DNA from 4 places in the Bradyrhizobium sp. USDA 4473 genome. Region 3 is predicted to be linked to each of the others. Evidence: predicted binding sites of a transcription regulator. Region 3 holds the regulator's gene; each other region holds the start of a gene.

Region 1 (4,734 bases), 3.8 Mb from region 3:
ACCCTGCCGCCGGTTGCCGGCAAGGTGCGCGACCATGATTTGCCATTCCCCTTCAACATCAGGCGGAATGTCGGGGTCTGGAAATTCCTGTTCATGGACGACAAGCCGTTTATCGCGGACGCAAGCCGCTCGGCGCAGTGGTATCGTGGGGCCTATCTGGTCAACAGCTTCGGCCATTGCGCCGAATGTCATAGCCCGCGGAATTTTCTCGGCGGCATCATCACCGCGCAGCGCTTCGCCGGCGGCCCGAATCCGGAAGGCGAAGGCTGGGTGCCCAACATCACGCCGAGAGGGATCGCGGACTGGAGCGCGAAGGATGTCGCCTATTTCCTCGAGAGCGGGCAGACGCCGGACGGCGACAGCGCCGGCGGATCGATGGTGCGCGTGATCCGCAACACGTCGCAGCTCTCATCAAGTGATCGCGACGCGATCGCCGAGTACATCAAGTCGCTGCCGCCGGTCGAGGGGCCGCCGAAGCCGACGAAGCCCGAGAAGAAGCCCTAGCGGCGGGTTCCTGTTTCAGCATGATCCGCTCGGAAAGCCGCTTCGCACTTTACCGGATCATGCTCTACTTCGCGCCGAACGCCTTGAAGGTGATGATGGTGAGGGTGTCCTGGATTGCCCGGGATCACCTGAACCTTCTCGTTGATGAAATGGCCGATGTCGGTGTCGTGGTCGACATAGAACTTGACCAGGAGGTCGTAATTGCCCGCGGTGGAATAGATCTCGGACGCAATCTCGGCTTCCGCCAGCGCGTTGGCGACGGTGTAGGACTGGCCGAGCTTGCATTTGATCTGGACGAAGAAAGGAACCATCAAAGTCGTCTCCGGGGATTTGGTCGACTATAGGCCAAAAACCGGCGGCCAAGGCAAGGGGACAAGAAGGGGCAACGCAACGGCAACTCAAGGCCAACGCGCGGCAAAGTCAGGCGAACTTGCTGCCGGTGCGCGGCCGGGCTAGGACAGGCCATGGTCCCAATTGTCACGATCTTATTCGTCTCGACCGCCGGTGTCGCACGATGACGCCGATCGCGCTCACCATTGCGGGCTCGGATTCCTCCGGCGGGGCGGGTATCCAGGCCGACCTCAAGAGCTTCGCGGCGCTCGGGGTCTATGGCGCCTCCGCGATCACGGCGCTGACCGCGCAGAACACCACCGGGGTCAGCGGCATCCATCCGGTGCCGGCGGCATTCGTCACCGCCCAGCTTGATGCGGTGTTCTCCGACCTCGATGTCGGTGCGGTCAAGATCGGCATGGTGGCGCAAGCTGAGACCATCGCTGCGATCGCCGAAGGGCTGACGCGCTGGGCGCCGCGCCACGTCGTGCTCGATCCGGTGATGGTCGCAACCTCAGGCGATCGGCTGCTGGCCGCCGAGGCGGTCGATGCGCTGAAGTCCATGCTGTTTCCACTGGCCTCGCTGATCACGCCGAACCTGCCGGAAGCGGCGGCGCTATTGAACGAGCCGGTCGCCTCGAGCGAAGCCGATGTCGAGCGGCAAGGCAAGCGATTGCTGGCGATGGGATGTCGCGCGGTGCTGGTCAAGGGTGGCCACGGACATGGTGCTGACAGCATCGACTATCTGATCGACGCTGAACGAAGCATCGCGCTGTGGGCGCCACGCATCGCGACAGCAAACACGCATGGCACCGGTTGCTCGCTGTCGTCGGCGATCGCGGCAGGACTCGCGAAGGGTGAGACGATGGAGACTGCCGTGCGTCATGCCAAGGCCTGGATCACGGACGCGATCGCCGCCGCCGATCGTTTTGCCGTCGGCCACGGTCATGGGCCGGTGCATCATTTTCACAATTACTACTGATTGCCTGTAGCCCGGATGAAGCGCAGCGCAATCCGGGAATGAACCCTCCGCGCGCGAAGGCCCCGGATTACGTTCGTTTGCAACGGTGAAGCCCGTCATTGCGAGGAGCGTCAGCGACGAAGCAATCCATATCCCCGCTTGCGAGGCGATGGATTGCTTCGCTTCGCTCGCAATGACGGTGGACGAGAGCTCCCGTGCATTTCCGTAATGCCCGTTCCACACAGCGGCGACCGCCCGTGTCGCCAGATTGTCGCACGCCGCTGTTATCCGCATTGGAGGGGCGTAGTGCTGATTCTCGTTAACTGTTTGTGGGGCCTTGGGTCGCGGGGATCGTCATCGCCTTGTCACAGGAATCTGTTAGGTGCACAGGCATGGGAAGCGACTCCTTGAGTGAAGAAAGCCCCGAGCGGCGCTTTCGCACTTTGTTTATCTCCGATGTCCATCTCGGAGCCCGCGGTTCGCAAGCCGACCGTCTGCTGGACTTCCTCCGCTCTCACGATGCCGACACGATCTACCTCGTTGGTGATATCGTCGACGGCTGGGCGCTGAAGTCGAACTGGTACTGGCCGCAGACGCACAACGATTTCGTGCAGAAGATGCTGCGCAAGGCGCGCAAGGGCGCCAAGGTGATCTACGTCCCGGGCAACCACGACGAGTTCCTGCGCAAATATTACGGCACGCATTTCGGCGGCATCGATGTGGTGGAGAACACCGTCCACACCGGCGCCGACGGCAAGCGCTACCTCGTGATCCACGGCGACATCTTCGATCTTGTGGTGCAGAACGCGCGCTGGCTCGCCCATCTCGGCGACAAGGCCTACGACTTCGCGATCCAGATGAACCGCTTCGTCAACTTCTTCCGCAAGATGTTCGGCGTGCCCTATTGGTCGCTGTCGCAATGGGCCAAGCTGAAGGTCAAGAAGGCGGTGAACTATATCGGCGCGTTCGAGGCGACATTGGCGGGAGAGGCGCGGCGTCACGGCTGCGACGGCGTGATCTGCGGACACATCCACTACGCGACGATTCATGACGAGCACGGCATCCGCTACATGAATTGCGGCGACTGGGTGGAGAGCTGCACCGCGCTCGCCGAGCATGAGGACGGCCATTTCGAGATCATCACCTGGACCGATCCGGTGCGCCGGATCGCGCCCGTTCCGCGAGTGACGGCACGCGCTGCATGACGCATATCCTGGTCGCGACCGATGCGTGGCATCCCCAGGTCAACGGGGTTGTCCGCACGCTGACCATGATGGCGCAGGCGGCGAAATCGCTCGGCGTCGAGGTGAGCTTCCTGACGCCGGACGAGTTCCGCACCTTCGCGATGCCGAGCTATCGCGATCTCCGGCTGGCGCTGCCGTACCGGGCCAAGGTCGCCAGCCTGATCGAGGCGGCCAAACCCGACAGCATCCATATCGCGACCGAGGGTCCGATCGGGCTCTCGGTGCGCCGCTATTGCCGCAAGCACGGCCTGCCGTTCACGACCAGCTTCCACACCCGCTTTCCCGAATACGTGTCGGCACGCACGCCGGTCCCGGAAGGCTGGGTGTGGCGTGCGCTGCGCTGGTTCCACCGGCCGAGCCGGGCGGTGATGGCCGCGACCCCGGCGCTGGCGGCCGAGCTGCGTCAGCGCGGCTTCCGCAACGTGGTGCTGTGGTCGCGCGGCGTGGATACCGGACTGTTCCATCCGCGTGATGTCGATCTCTGCCTGCCGCAGCCGGTCTATCTCAGCGTCGGCCGGGTTGCGGTGGAGAAGAACCTCGAGGCATTCCTCGATCTCGACCTGCCCGGCACCAAGGTCGTGGTCGGCGACGGCCCGGCGCGGGCGGCGCTGGAGCGGAAATATCCGGAAGCCGTGTTCCTCGGCGCTCGCCATGGGGAAGAATTGGCTGAGATCTATGCTTCGGCCGATGTGTTCGTTTTCCCGAGCCGCACCGATACGTTCGGTCTGGTGCTGCTCGAGGCGCTGGCGAGCGGACTGCCGGTTGCCGCTTTTCCGGTCACCGGTCCCCGCGACGTGATCGGCGCGGCGCCGGTCGGCGTGCTCGACGACGATCTGCACCACGCCTGCCTCGAGGCACTCAGCATTCCGCGCCAGGCCTGCGTCGATTTTGCCGCGCTCCACACCTGGCAGGCGTCGGCCCGGGTGTTCATCGATCGCTGCATGAATGTCCGCCCCGCGCCGCCGGACGGTGAGGGGGAGGCATTGGAATTCGGTGCCGAAGAGCATCATTTTGCGGCATTGCCGGCGAGCCACCAAACCTCACGCTAAAGCGTCTTGCCGGGCTGCCTGCCGTCGCGATACAAATTGCGGATGACGGACACCGTTCTAAATCCACCCGTCGCTGCCGCGGACATCGATGCCGCCGCAAGGGTGGTCGCGCCGTTCGCGGTGCGCACGCCGCTGCTGGCCTTTCCCGTTCTCAACGAACGCGTCGGCAGCCGGGTCTTCCTCAAGCCCGAGATGTTGCAGCGGACCGGATCGTTCAAGTTCCGCGGCGCCTTCAACAAGCTCGCCTCGATCCCGCAGGACAAGCGGAGCGGCGGCGTCGTGGCGTTCTCCTCGGGCAACCATGCCCAGGGCGTGGCCGCGGCGGCGAAGATCCTCAACATGCAGGCGACCATCGTGATGCCTGCGGACTCGCCGCTCACCAAGCGCGAGCGGACCAAGTCCTACGGCGCCGAGGTCGTGCTGTACGATCGCGATCGCGACGATCGTGCGGCGATCGCCAGCGGCATCGCCAGCAAGCGTGGCGCGACGCTCGTGCCTCCCTATGACGATCCCTTGGTGATCGCGGGCCAGGGCACCGCCGGCCGCGAGATCGCCGAGGACATGGCCGCGCTCGGGCTCGTGCCCGACATCGTCGTGGCGCCGGCTTCCGGCGGCGGCCTGATCGCCGGTGTCGCCACCGCGGTGA
Region 2 (4,734 bases), 5.6 Mb from region 3:
GCGCATGTGATCGGCGCGGCGCTGGAGCGCGCCAAACTGGCGCCGGAGCGGATCGACGAGGTGTTCATGGGCAATGTGCTGCCCGCCGGCCAGGGCCAGGCCCCCGCCCGCCAGGCTGCGCGCGGCGCCGGGCTGCCGGATGCGACCGGCGCCACCACCGTGAACAAGGTCTGCGGCTCCGGCATGAAGGCGACCATGCTGGCCCACGACATCATCACGGCCGGCTCGGCCGAGATCGTGCTGTCCGGCGGCATGGAGAGCATGAGCAACGCGCCGTATCTGTTGCAGAAGGCGCGCGGCGGCTATCGCGCCGGGCACGACCGCATCATCGATCACATGATGATGGACGGGCTCGAGGACGCCTACGAGACCGGCCGCTCGATGGGCGATTTCGGCGAGGCCACCGCGGAGGCCTATCAATTCACCCGCGCCGACCAGGATGCGTTCGCGATGGAGACGCTGAGCCGCGCCCGCAAGGCGGTCGAGAGCGGTGCCTTCAAGGCCGAGATCGCGCCGATCACGCTCGCCGAGAAGGCGGGTCCCCGCATCGTCGCCAATGACGAGCATCCGCTGAAGGTCGATCCGGCCAAGATCCCCGGCCTGAAGCCGGCGTTCCGCGCAAGCGGCACCATCACGCCGGCCGCCTCCTCGGCCAACGCCGACGGCGCCGCGGCGCTGATCCTGGCGAAGCGCTCACTGGCCGATCGCGACGGACTGCCGGTGCTGGCCGAGATCAAGGGCCATGCCACCCACAGCCAGGAGCCGCAATGGTTCACCACCGCGCCGATCCCGGCGATCCGAAAACTGCTCGACAAGGTCGGCTGGAACGTCGGCGATGTCGATTTGTTCGAGATCAACGAGGCGTTCGCGGTGGTCGCGATGGCGGCGCAGCGCGACCTCGGAATTCCGCGTGACCGGCTCAACATCAACGGCGGCGCCTGCGCGCTCGGCCATCCCATCGGCGCCACCGGCGCGCGGCTGATCGTGACGCTGCTGCACGCGCTGGAAGCGCAGAATCTGAAGCGCGGCGTCGCCGCGTTGTGCATCGGCGGCGGCGAAGCCACCGCCATCGCGATCGAGCGGGTGACGCACTGAGCGGTAGCGTTCTCGTCATTGCGAGCAAAGCGAAGCAATCCATTGCTCAGCATACGCTGAAGCATGGATTGCTTCGTCGCTTCGCTCCTCGCAATGACGAAACTCGGGACAAGGCGCTCATGACACGGTAGCTCCGCGCCCTGAGTCCGAAAACGAGGGAACTATGTCGTTTTAGACATGGCTAGCCCGTGCCATATTGTGCGTCATGCAAAGCTTTCACCGCAATTGATCCGGAACCCAATGATCTCGAACTGGCTTGCTTCCGCCCTCGTCCGCCGCAACATCCATTACGGCTGGGTGATGGTTGCCGTCACCTTCCTGGCCGCACTGATCTCCGCCGGCACGGTCGGCGCGCCCGGCGTCTTCATCGTTCCCCTGCAGAAGGAATTCGGCTGGTCCACGGCCGAGATCTCCTCGGCGCTGTCGATCCGCTTCATCCTGTTCGGGCTGATGGCGCCGTTCGCCGCGGCGCTGATGAACCGTTACGGCCTGCGCAACGTGACGCTGGCGGCGCAACTGATCGTGGTGTCAGGCCTTGTCGCGTCGCTCGCGATGACGCAGGTCTGGCAGCTGATCGCGCTGTGGGGCGTCGTGATCGGGATCGGCACCGGCATGACTGCGCTGGTGCTCGGTGCGACCATTGCCACCCGCTGGTTCGTGGCACGACGCGGCCTCGTGATCGGCATGCTCACCGCGAGCGTTGCGACGGGCCAGCTCGCCTTCCTGCCGCTGCTCGCTGCGATCACCGAGCGTTATGGCTGGCGCGTCGCACTCGGATTCGTCTGCGTCATGCTCGGCATCGCCGCCTTTGCCGTGCTGATGCTGATGCGCGACCGCCCGAGCGACGTCGGCCTGCGCCCGTTCGGCGATGCGGGCACCGCGCCCGTTCCTGCGCCGCCGCCCGCCAATGCGCCGATCATGGCGGCCGCGCTCGGCACCCTGCGCGATTCATCGAAATCGTCGGTGTTCTGGATCCTGTTCGCGACCTTTTTCGTCTGCGGCGCCTCGACCAACGGCCTGGTCCAGGTCCATCTGATCCCGATGTGCCTCGACTTCGGCATCCCGCAAGTGCAGGCCGCGAGCCTGCTCGCTGCGATGGGCATCTTCGATTTCTTCGGCACCATCATCTCGGGCTGGCTGTCGGATCGCTACGACAATCGCTATCTGTTGTTCTGGTATTACGGGCTGCGCGGCCTGTCGCTGCTGTATCTGCCGTACTCCGACTTCACTTTCTACGGCCTGTCGCTGTTTGCGATGTTCTACGGCCTCGATTGGATCGCGACCGTGCCGCCGACGGTGCGCCTCACCGCGCAGCGCTTCGGCGCCGAGCGCGCCAATCTGGTGTTCGGCTGGATCTTTGCCGGCCATCAGCTCGGCGCCGGCGCGGCCGCGTTCGGCGCCGGCCTGTCGCGCACGATCTATCAGAGCTACCTGCCGGCGTTCTTCATCGCCGGCGCGCTGTGCGTCTTCGCTGCGCTGATCACGCTCGCGATCGCGCGACCGCAACCGAAGCCGGTGGCTGAGCCGAGGCCGGCAGCGGCCTGAGGCCGCCGCCCGCCACGGCCAGGCCGGCGTCCATGCCGGTGCTAGCCCTACTCCGCCGCAAGGCCGGTCGGCGTCGCCGCCTCGGCGGCTTCCTTGTTGTAATCGTGCACGACGCGGCCGAACGGCAGCGTCAGGTCGGCGATGTAATGATGCGCACCGACGACGCGCTTGACCGGGAAGTCCGCGACCGGCGCATTGACATGCGGCACCAGATGCAGCCGGCCCGATCCGATCCACGAGCCCTTGACGTTGATGTCGGTGAGGTTGATCGCCACCAGCTGGCAGATCTCGAGATGACCGTCGACGCCGGGGATCATCTTCAGATTGACTTGCGTCTTCGACAGCGTGGCGCGGGTGGCGTCGCCATTGCCCGCCATGCTCTCGTGCTTGTAGCCCATCGTGCCCATCGCGACGAGCTGGCCGGCGTATTCCAGCGTGCCGGTCAGCGTGTCCTTGACGATCTCGAGCTTGGGGTGGGCGTACTTCTTCGGAAAGCCCCAGATCTCGCGGCCGGCGGCGATCGGCGGATCATCGTCGAGATACATCTGGCACACGAAGTTGACGTCCTCGCCGTGCAGTCGCGCGGGGATCACGAGACCGGACTCGGTGTAGCTGCCGAAGCCGGAGCTGTCGGGCATCTTGATCCACTCGTAGTGCACGATGGCCTGCTCGACCGGGTCCAGCGGCTCAGGCAGTGCGGCGCGGACCAGCTCCGGCTCGGTTTCATAGGTGATGACCAGGAATTCGCGATCGATGAAGCGGTACGGACCGGCGGGATAGCTCGGACCGGCGGCCGGCATCGACGGAAGCTTGAACAGATCTTCCCTGCGCATCGCAATAACCCCTGTTGGCAACGTTTGCGCGGACGCTAGCGGCCGAGATTGACAGCGATGTGAGGGATTTCCGTCAGGTGCATGACCTCGGTTACGCCTGCGTGACCTCGGTTACGGCTGCTGCGTAATCTCGGTGACGCCTGCGTGACCTGCGTTACGCTGCGGGAGGCCAATGCTAACCATGCAGGCAAGCCATGCCGGAGGCGCCACGCGCGGGCGCCGCAATTGTCATCACGGCGTCATCGGCACCCTGAATCCTCGCCGAAAATTTTGGAGTGTCTGAGATGGACGCGCGCACCCCTCATCCTGACGATATCGAGCACGCCACGCCCGGCTGGCGTCCCGAGGGATGCGATCGCGTCGCCCTGGTCCTGCAGGGCGGCGGCGCGCTCGGGGCCTATCAGGCCGGCGTCTACCAGGCGCTGCATGAATCCAACATCGAGCCCGACTGGGTCTGCGGCGTCTCGATCGGCGCGATCAACTCGGCGATCATCGCCGGCAATCCGCCTTCGAGGCGGCTGGAGCGGCTGCACACCTTCTGGGATCGCATCACCAGCCGCAAGATCTGGCACTACACGCCGGACGGCGACATCTTCCGCAAGGCGCGCAACTTCACCAGCTCATGGCTGACGACGACGCTGGGGCAGCCCGGCTTCTTCACCCCGCATCAGACCAATCCGTGGCTCAGCCCGGCCGGCGCGCGCACCGCCACCAGCTATTACGACACCACGCCGCTGCGTGAGTCACTGTTGGAGCTGGTCGATTTCGACCGGATCAATTCCAAGAAGATGCGCTTCGCGGTCGGCGCCGTGAACGTGCTCTCCGGCAACTTCATCTATTTCGACAATGCCCATGACGAGATCATCCCCGAGCACATCATGGCGAGCGGCGCGCTGCCGCCGGCGCTGCCGATGGTGAAGGTCGGCACCGACCATTTCTGGGACGGCGGCATCGTTTCCAACACGCCGCTGCAGCATCTGCTCGACCAGGAAGACAACATGAATTCGCTGGTGTTCCAGGTCGACCTGTTCTCGGCGCGCGGCGCGCTGCCGCGCGACATCCAGGACGTGATGGCCCGGCACAAGGACATCATGTATTCGTCGCGCACCCGCTACAACACCGACGTCTATCGCAAGACCTACAATCTGCGCACCGCCCTGCACAATGCGCTCGGGAAGATCCCCGACGATCATCTGTCGGAAGAGGAGCGCCAGCTCAAGAAGGCGAACAGCCGGCTGCCGGGGATCACGCTGCTGCAGCT
Region 3 (4,734 bases):
CCGGTCGTGCTGCGCACCACCGAGGACATGCTGCTGCTGGTGCCCAATCCGTTGCGCGAGGCGGCCTCCGCGCTCGGCCTGCCGCGTTCGCTGGTGATCAAGCGGATCGCTTATCGTGCTGCGCGTAGCGGCTTGATCACCGGCGTGCTGCTGGCGACCGCGCGTGTCGCCGGCGAGACCGCGCCGCTGCTATTCACCGCGCTGTCGAACCAGTTCTTCAGCTGGGATTTGACCAAGACGATGGCCAACCTGCCGGTGACCATCAACAACTTCGTGCAGAGCCCCTACGCCTACTGGAAGGAACTGGCGTGGAGCGGCGCACTGCTCATCACCTTCACCGTGCTCGCGTTGAATATCGGCGCGCGTATCCTTGGTGCCGAAAGGACCGCAAAATGACCGAGCTTTCCGTCTCCACGACTGTCGCGGGCCACGTTCCCCAGGTGCCGCTTCCGGACGCGCCGCCGAAAGTCACGGTGCGTAACCTCAATTTCTATTACGGCGAGCACCACGCGCTGAAGAACATCAACCTGACGCTCGGCACCAACCGCGTCACGGCGTTCATCGGACCGTCGGGCTGCGGCAAGTCGACCCTGCTGCGCATCTTCAACCGGATGTACGACCTTTATCCGGGCCAGCGCGCGGTCGGCCAGCTGATGCTGGACCAGACCAACATCCTCGATCCCAAGCTCGACCTCAATCTGCTCCGCGCGCGGGTCGGCATGGTGTTCCAGAAGCCGACGCCGTTCCCGATGACGATCTACGAGAACATCGCCTTCGGCATCCGCCTCTACGAGAAGATCTCGAAGTCCGAGATGGACGACCGGGTCGAGAAGGCGCTGCGCGGCGGCGCGCTGTGGAACGAGGTCAAGGACAAGCTGAACGCCTCCGGCCTGTCGCTGTCCGGCGGCCAGCAGCAGCGGCTGTGCATCGCGCGCACCGTGGCGGTGCGTCCCGAGGTGATCCTGTTCGACGAACCGTGCTCGGCGCTCGATCCGATCTCCACCGCCAAGGTCGAGGAGCTGATCCAGGAGCTCTCCGAGGATTACACGATCGCGATCGTCACCCACAACATGCAGCAGGCGGCGCGCGTCTCCGACAAGACCGCCTTCATGTATCTCGGCGAGCTGATCGAGTTCGACGACACCAACAAGATCTTCACCTCGCCGAGCGATCGACGCACCCAGGACTACATCACCGGCCGGTTCGGCTGACCGGGCTGAGGAGACAGATGATGGCTTCTGAACACACCGCCAAGGCATTCGACAGCGACCTGCAGGAGTTGACCCGCCTGGTCGCCGAGATGGGCGGCCTCGTCGAGCGGATGATCACCGAGTCGGTCGACGCGCTGATCCGGCGCGACGTCGCGCTCGGCAAGCGCGTGGTCGCCGCCGATATCGAGATCGACAATCTGCAGCGCGTCATCGAAGAGCGCGCGGTGCTGACGATCGCGCGGCGCCAGCCGATGGCGATCGATCTGCGCGAGATCGTCAGCGCGATGCGCGTCGCCACCGACCTCGAGCGGATCGGCGACCTCGCCAAGAACATGGGCAAGCGCGTCGCGGCGCTGGAGAGCGATTTCCAGCCGCTGAAGCTGATCCGCGGCCTGGAGCACATGACCGACCTCGTGCTGTCGCAGGTCAAGTCGGTGCTCGACGCCTATGCCGCGCACGATCTGCCGGCGGCGATGAACGTCTGGAAGGGCGACGAGGAGGTCGATGCGATCTGCACCTCGCTGTTCCGCGAGCTGCTCACCTACATGATGGAAGATCCGCGCAACATCTCGTTCTGCATCCATCTGATGTTCTGCGCCAAGAACATCGAGCGGATCGGCGATCACGCCACCAACATCGCCGAGACTGTGTTCTACATGATCGAAGGCCAGCAGATCACCGACAAGCGCCCGAAGGGCGACATGACCAATTTTGCCACCACTGTGCCGGGTAACTAGGACATCATCCGCACGCGCGGAACCGGATTGTCTTCGACAAGTCGTTTCCGCGGGGATTATGCTCAAGAAGCTAAGTGTTTCGGTTTGCGTCTGGGCAACAGATCACCACAGAGAAAGAACTTAGACCGATGAGCGCACGCATTCTGGTAGTCGAAGACGAGGAAGCGCTAACGACGCTGTTGCGCTACAACCTCGATGCGGAAGGCTACGATGTCGAAACGGTGGGGCGCGGCGACGATGCCGATACCCGCCTCAAGGAGCGCGTTCCCGACCTCGTGGTCCTCGACTGGATGCTGCCGGGCCTGTCCGGCATCGAGCTGTGCCGCCGCCTGCGGGCGCGGCCCGAGACCAAGCAGCTTCCGATCATCATGCTGACCGCGCGCGGCGAGGAGAGCGAGCGGGTGCGCGGTCTGGCCACCGGCGCCGACGATTACATCGTCAAGCCGTTCTCGGTGCCGGAGCTCCTGGCGCGGGTGAAGGGCCTGCTGCGCCGCGCGAGCCCGGAGCGGCTCGCCACCGTCCTGACCTATGGCGACATCGAGCTCGACCGCGAGAAGCGCCGCGTCGCGCGCTCGGGCCGTCCGATCGATCTCGGGCCGACCGAGTATCGGCTGCTCGAATTCTTCCTTGAGCATCCCGGCCGCGTGTTCAGCCGCGAGCAGCTGCTCGACAGCGTCTGGGGCCGCGACATCTACATCGATGAGCGCACCGTCGACGTCCATATCGGCCGCCTGCGCAAGCTGCTCAATCCGGGCCGCGAGCAGGATCCGATCCGCACCGTGCGCGGCGCCGGCTACGCGCTCGACGACCGCTTCGCGAAAGCCGAGCCGCAGCCGTAAGTCGCCTTTCCGGCGAGAGCCGTCATCGTCATTGCGAGCGGAGCGAAGCAATCCATCGCGCCACGAGCGGCGGCTCGTTATCGCGTGAGGTGAGCACACTGTCCGGCTCCCTCCCTCCTTGCGGGGGAGGGTGGGGAGGGGCGCGTGTGCTCACCTTACGTCGCGCAGTGCGCTTGACCTGGGCTATGTGCCCTTGATGTTCATTCGCTCACAAAAAATCCCCGCTTGTGCGGGGATTTGTTTTTCAGGTCTTCCGTAGTTTTCCCGAGGGCTACTTGATCTGCGGCTTCGCCGACGGCCGGCGGCGATCGGCGGCGGGCTGGTAGGCGACGCGGGAATGATGCGCGCAATAGGGCAGGCCGGCGAGCGCCTTGCCGCCGCAGAAGAAGAATTCCGGGCTCGAGGGATCGCCGACCGGCCAGTGACAGGTGGCCTCGTTGAGTTCGAGCAGCGACAGCCGCTGGCTCATCGGCACCACGTTGTCGAACGAGATCGGATCGGGCTCCATCTCGACCTCGAAGGCGTGCGCGAGCGCGGTGTTGCCGCGCGAGACCGGGCGCGCCACTCGCATCATGTGCTGGGCGGGGCGCGCCTTGCGCTGCCGCGGCGCCGCCGTGGAGGGTGCCTTGGCGCGGCCGGAGAGGCCGAGCCGGTGCACTTTGCCGATCACGGCGTTTCGCGTCACATTGCCAAGTTCCGCTGCGATCTGGCTGGCCGAAAGGCCAGACTCCCAGAGCTTCTTCAGCTGCTCGACGCGATCGTCGGACCAGGTCAATACCGTCATCGCATTCTTCCTTTCGCATGGCGCCGGCCAGTCATTGGAGCGGCGCTGCGAGCCAAATCTGGACAAATATCCCTGCGGCCAGAATCCCTTAGCCCTCGCCGGGCGCGGTGTTGCGCCCGAACGTTTACGCGAGACACAAAGGCTACTTAGAGGGTCCAGTACTGCCGCACGAGATGTCGTACCCGACAGGCCAAACGCTACAATATGGCGTGACTCTGGCGCAAGAGTCCGCGGCCGTGCGTCCACATGTTCCGACAAAGTTAAGCATTGCTGTGAGGCTTTTCCACCGCACCGGAATGCTCCGGATTGCGCTCGTTCGGCAGCGCAGGAAGCCCGGCAAAGGACCGGCTCCTGGCGATTGACACGGACCCGCCGCAGCATAGAATGTTGCCCACGTGCCGCCCGCAAAGGCGGCCGTTTTGTTTTCCGAAGCTGGCCGTTGCTGCGCTGGCGTCAAGGCGCGCGGCAATTGTCGGCTTCAAACCGGCAGTGAACGCCATGACCAACGCCTCGTCGCATCTGCTTCCCGTCTTCGCCAGGGTCGATCTCGGCTTCGAGCGCGGTGAGGGCGCCTGGCTGATCGCAACCAACGGCGACCGCTATCTCGATTTCACCTCGGGCGTCGCCGTCAACGCGCTCGGGCATGCGCATCCGCATCTGGTGAAGGCGCTGCAGGAACAGGCGACCAGGCTCTGGCACATGTCGAACCTGTTCAAGAGCCCGGACGGCGAGGTGCTCGCCGCGCGGCTGTGCGAGCAGAGCTTCGCCGACTTCGTGTTCTTCTGCAATTCCGGCGCGGAGGCGATGGAGGGCGTGATCAAGCTGGTCCGCCACTATCACTTCTCCAAGGGCCATGGCGAGCGCTACCGCATCATCACCTTCGAAGGCGCCTTCCATGGCCGCACGCTGGGCACGCTGGCCGCGACCGGCGCGGCGAAATATCTCGAAGGCTTTGGCCCGCCGATGGACGGCTTCGACCAGGTGCCGCATGGCGACATCGAGGCGGTGAAGAAGGCGATCGGCCCGCACACCGCCGGCATCCTGATCGAACCGGTGCAGGGCGAGGGCGGGGTGCGCTCGGCGCCGCAGGCGTTCTTCAAGGCGCTGCGTGCGCTGTGCGACGAACATGGCCTGCTGCTGGCGTTCGACGAGGTGCAGACCGG
Region 4 (4,734 bases), 6.5 Mb from region 3:
GCAACATGGGCCACCGTGAAAATGTTCAATGTACCGGCGAATAATAACGCGAAATACGATCGGTTCCTCAAGCTGCGTTTCGTGTTGCAGCACGAGACGGCGGGCGCGGCCGCGACGACGATACCTGCGTTGCCCGATTTTCATGCCGCTCGGCAGCGTGACGGCAAATTACGTGTGAGCTATGACCAAGTGAGGCGAGCACCGGAGGAAGGGTTCCCTCCCCCTTGCTGGCCCCGCAAGGGGGCAGGGAGCCTGACGCGCGTGCTCACCTCACGATGGTCCCTCTTCCCCGCAGCACGAAGTCGGTGGGTTACGCCTTCGGCTAACCCACCCTACGCTTGTCCTCACAGCACCTTGCGCTGCGCCAAATTCTTCATCAGCGCGCCGACGCCGAAGGTCCAGGGCTCGCATTGGTCGCTGCTGCGCATGCGATTGACGAGCTTGCCGAGCTGCGGGGCTACGATCGTGACGATGTCGTCGCGCTTGTGGGTGAAGCCCTCGCCCTTGGCGTCGCGATCCTTGACCGGCGCGAACATCGTGCCGAGGAACAGCGCAAAGCCGTCGGGATATTGATGCACCGGGCCGATGGTCTGCGCGACCAGGTCGGTCGGGTCGCGGCTGATCTTTGAGATCGAGGAATGGCCCTCGAGCACGAAGCCGTCGGCGCCGGTCACGGTGAGGCCGACATCCATCTGCCTGACGTCGTCGAGCGAGAAGGTCGCGTCGAACAGGCGGAGCAGCGGGCCGATCGCACACGACGCGTTGTTGTCCTTGGCCTTCGACAGCAAGAGCGCCGAGCGGCCCTCGAAGTCGCGCAGGTTGACGTCGTTGCCGAGCGCGGCACCGACGATCTTGCCGGCACCGGAGACGACAAGCACGACCTCCGGCTCCGGGTTGTTCCAGGTCGACTTCGGATGCAGCCCGGCATCCATGCCGGTGCCGACCGAGGACAGCGTCGGCGCCTTGGTGAAGACTTCGGCGTCGGGGCCGATGCCGACCTCGAGATACTGGCTCCAGGCATTCTGGTCGATCAGCACCTGCTTCAGCCGCATCGCCTGCTCGGAGCCGGGCTTGAGCTTGGAGAGATCGTCGCCGACCAGGCGCACCACCTCCTTGCGGATCGCCTCGGCCGAGGACGGGTTGCCGCGCGCCCGCTCCTCGATCACGCGTTCCAGCATCGAGATCGCGAAGGTGACGCCGGCGGCCTTCAGCACCTGCAAATCCACCGGTGCCAGCAGATGCGGCTTCGCCTTGTCGCGGCCGTCGGGCGGCGTGTTGGCGAGGATCGCCGCGAGATCGCCGATCCGCTCGCCTTTGGTCGCACGCAACGCACCTGACGGATCGCTCTCCCCGCACAGCGCGCTCACCGTGGGGAAGCGCGCGGTGACGTCGAACACGCCGTCGCCGCGTACCGCGACCACGGCCGGTCCGCCGGCCTGCGGCAGCCAGACCCGTCCGACCAGCGTGCCGGCGGTGCCGTCCTCCGGCAGGACGTCTTTTGGCGTGAGCGAAATCATCGGCGTCTCCTTTTTTGATCTTGTGGTCGCTTGTTAGCACAGTCCGACCGGCGGCGTGAAACAGCGGTCATGCCCTTGTCATAGAGGGGTAACATCGCCCGTCAATGCTCCCGGCGATCCATCTAGCACACTGAAAGACGGACCTTCATGACCGCCCCCCACCTCACCGACGAAGCCTCTCGAGATGAAGCCTTGCGGGACGAAGCCTTGCGCGCCCGCATTCATCAGGAGATGGCCGACAGCCTCGACGAGGAACTCGAGCTCGAGCTCGACGACATGAGGCTCGACGAGCTCGATCACGACGGCGCCGCCGGCAAGCCGTCGATCGACCGCAAGTTCTACTTCCGCGAATTGCTGCGGTTGCAGGGCGAGCTGGTGAAGCTGCAGGACTGGGTGCAGCATGAGAAGAAGAAGGTCGTGGTGCTGTTCGAGGGGCGCGATTCCGCCGGCAAGGGCGGCGTTATCAAGCGCATCACCCAGCGGCTCAACCCGCGGGTCTGCCGGATCGCGGCGCTGCCGGCGCCGAACGAGCGCGAGCGCACGCAATGGTACTTCCAGCGCTACGTCTCGCATCTTCCGGCCGGCGGCGAGATCGTGCTGTTCGACCGCAGCTGGTATAACCGCGCCGGCGTCGAGAAGGTGATGGGGTTCTGCACCGACGAGCAGTATGAGGAGTTCTTCGTTTCGGTGCCGGAATTTGAACGCATGCTGATCCGCTCCGGCACCATCCTGCTGAAATACTGGTTCTCGATCACCGATGAGGAACAGGCGTTCCGCTTCTCGATGCGGATCCAGGATCCGTTGAAGCAGTGGAAGCTGAGCCCGATGGACGTCGAGGCGCGGACCCGCTGGGAGCTCTACACCAAGGCCAAGGAGACCATGCTGGAGCGCACCCATCTGCCTGATACGCCATGGTGGATCGTCGATGCCGTCGACAAGAAGCGCGCCCGGCTCAACTGCATCTCGCATCTGCTGAGCCAGATCCCCTACCAGTCGGTCACCCACCAACCGGTGGTGCTGCCGCCGCGGGTGCGCAACCCCGACTATCACCGCGGCCCGATCCCGCAGGAGATGTACGTGCCGGGACGGTATTGAGGCGAGCCGCAGGCACGCTCTCATCTCCCCGTTCTTACGGGGAGAGGGTCAGGGTGAGGGTCGCCTCCTGCGGAAGCGACATATGCGATAGCCCTGCCACACGCGGGATGAGGCGAAGGGATAGGCATCTCCTCGTCGACAAGCCTACCAATGGTGCAGGCGCGCGCCCTTGCTGGCGCCGGAACCCGACGCTAGGCTTCGGCGATCTGGTGCAGGGAGGCCCTCTTGACTCAATCCGACGACATCAAAATTTCCGAAGATCGCCGCGACGCGCTGCGCTATGCACTCGGGATCGGCGGCGGCGCGGCGCTCGCGGCCGCGATGGCGGCGCCGGCCTCGGCGCAGACCCCGGCCGACAACACGCTGGATCGCATCCGCGCCAACAAGGTGCTGCGGATCGCCGTGCTGCCCGGCGAGCTGCCCTATTTCAACAAGGACCTCGCCACCGGCACCTGGTCCGGCTTCTCGATCGAGATGGCCAACGATCTGGCAAAACTGCTCGACGTCAAGCTGGAATATGTCGAGTCGACCTACGGCAATTCGATCCTCGATCTGCAGGCCAACAAGATCGATCTCGGCTTCGCGCTCAACCCGACGCCGCAGCGTGCGCTGGTGGTCGATTTCACCAATCTGGTGTTCCCGCATCCGTTCGGCGCGATGCTGAAGAAGGGACTGGAGGCAAAAACCTGGGCCGACATCAACAAGCCCGAGGTCAAGATCGCGGTCGACGTCGGCTCCGCCAACGAGGCAGTGGCGCGGCGCTTCGCGCCGAACGCCACCATCAAGTCGCTGAAGTCGCGCGACGAGGTGATGCTGGAAATGTCGTCGGGCCGCGTCGATTGCGTGGTCAACGCGCTGGTGCTCGGGCTGACCGCGATCGCCAAGAACCCGAATCTCGGCACCTACAAGATCCTGACCTCGCCCTCGGTGACGATCGCGAGCGGCACCGCGGTGCGGCGCGAACAGGACAAGCGCTGGCGCGATTTCCTATCGGTCTGGATCGACTATAACCGCGGCATCGGCCAGATGCGCGAATGGTTCGTCAAGGGCCTCGGGCTTGCCGGCGTCAAGGCCGAGGATGTGCCGGTGGAGTTGAATATCTGAGGTCGAGGATGTCTCCTCTTCACCTCTCCCCGCGCTTTGCGGGGAGAGGTCGGATCGCATCGCAGATGCGATCCGGTGAGAGGCGAGGCACATTGCTCAACAAGCCACGAACTGCTTGCCGGATAGAGCCCCTCACCCCGACCCTCTAAGAGCAAGCTTCGCTGGTCTCGACCGCGCAAGAGCGGGGCGAGGGAGAAGAAGCCTCACACCTTGTCGTAGGTCAGCCCGCGCTCCAGCCGCCGCGCCGCCAGCGTCGACGGGAACAGGATCGCAAAATAGATCAGCGCCACGATGGTGTAGACCTCGAGCGGCCGATAGGTGTCGGCATTGATCAGGGTTGCGTTGTAGACGAGGTCGGGCACCGCGATGATCGAGACCAGCGAGGTGTTCTTGAGCTGCGTCACCGACTGGTTGACATAGGGCGCCATCATCGGCTTCAGCGCCTGCGGCAGGATCACGAGCCGCATCAGGCGCCAGCCGCGGAAGCCGAGCGCCTTGGCTGCGTCCCACTGCCCGATCGGCACGCTCTCGATCGAGCCGCGCACGATCTCGGCATAGAACGCGCCGCCATAAAGCGACAGCACGCTGACGGCCGCGACATGCGCCGGGATGTTGACGCCGATCACGACCGGAAACGCGTAGTAGAACCAGATGATCTGCACCAGGAGCGGCGTGCAGCGGAAGGTTTCGATATAGGCGATCAGGAGCCAGTCGATCACCGGAATGCGCTTGAGCCGCAGCATGCCGACGATCAGGCCGATCAGCGTACCCAGAATGATGGTGCCGATCGTGTAGGCCATGGTCCAGCCGAGCCCGAGCCAGAACAGATGGCTGTACTTGGCGAGGATCCCGAAATCCCAGACGTAGTTCATCCTGCCCCTCGGTTGCCGCGCCCGTTCTCTTGACGTCGCAGCATCGCAGGCGGCCTTGCGCGTGTCACGCGATATACCGGCCGGGCGAAAACGCCTTGACCTCGAATGGCGGTGTGTCTCCCGCAATCATCGCGGCGACCGCGGCA

Evidence for each region. Region 3 encodes PhoB, which activates phosphate uptake and scavenging genes when phosphate is short. Its sites were predicted from a motif close to TGTCATNNANCTGTCAT; they were not measured.
Region 1: ACVW17_RS21480 (UDP-2,3-diacylglucosamine diphosphatase) is a predicted target of PhoB. The motif match lies at 2,148-2,164, and genes of this name have one in related genera.
Region 2: ACVW17_RS30640 (acetoacetate decarboxylase) is a predicted target of PhoB. The motif match lies at 3,700-3,716, and genes of this name have one in related genera.
Region 4: ppk2 (polyphosphate kinase 2) is a predicted target of PhoB. The motif match lies at 1,583-1,599, and genes of this name have one in related genera.

Annotation. Positions count from the first base shown of each region.
Region 1 is NZ_JBSSGE010000001.1:4,629,429-4,634,162, forward strand. It holds gene ACVW17_RS21465 (c-type cytochrome) at 1-504, shown strand, start outside; partial or broken gene ACVW17_RS21470 (Lrp/AsnC ligand binding domain-containing protein) at 569-815, opposite strand; gene thiD (bifunctional hydroxymethylpyrimidine kinase/phosphomethylpyrimidine kinase) at 1,019-1,816, shown strand; gene ACVW17_RS21480 (UDP-2,3-diacylglucosamine diphosphatase) at 2,188-3,000, shown strand; gene ACVW17_RS21485 (glycosyltransferase family 4 protein) at 2,997-4,088, shown strand; gene ACVW17_RS21490 (threonine/serine dehydratase) at 4,131-4,734, shown strand, end outside.
Region 2 is NZ_JBSSGE010000001.1:6,450,333-6,455,066, forward strand. It holds gene ACVW17_RS30630 (acetyl-CoA C-acyltransferase) at 1-1,095, shown strand, start outside; gene ACVW17_RS30635 (MFS transporter) at 1,336-2,640, shown strand; gene ACVW17_RS30640 (acetoacetate decarboxylase) at 2,688-3,473, opposite strand; gene ACVW17_RS30645 (patatin-like phospholipase family protein) at 3,758-4,734, shown strand, end outside.
Region 3 is NZ_JBSSGE010000001.1:849,303-854,036, reverse strand. It holds gene pstA (phosphate ABC transporter permease PstA) at 1-396, shown strand, start outside; gene pstB (phosphate ABC transporter ATP-binding protein PstB) at 393-1,211, shown strand; gene phoU (phosphate signaling complex protein PhoU) at 1,232-1,948, shown strand; gene phoB (phosphate regulon transcriptional regulator PhoB) at 2,077-2,787, shown strand; gene ACVW17_RS03990 (GcrA family cell cycle regulator) at 3,059-3,571, opposite strand; gene ACVW17_RS03985 (hypothetical protein) at 3,832-4,071, opposite strand; gene ACVW17_RS03980 (acetylornithine transaminase) at 4,070-4,734, shown strand, end outside.
Region 4 is NZ_JBSSGE010000001.1:7,338,681-7,343,414, forward strand. It holds gene ACVW17_RS34460 (fumarylacetoacetate hydrolase family protein) at 345-1,517, opposite strand; gene ppk2 (polyphosphate kinase 2) at 1,665-2,612, shown strand; gene ACVW17_RS34470 (transporter substrate-binding domain-containing protein) at 2,838-3,716, shown strand; gene ACVW17_RS34475 (amino acid ABC transporter permease) at 3,920-4,588, opposite strand; gene ACVW17_RS34480 (NAD(P)/FAD-dependent oxidoreductase) at 4,653-4,734, opposite strand, start outside.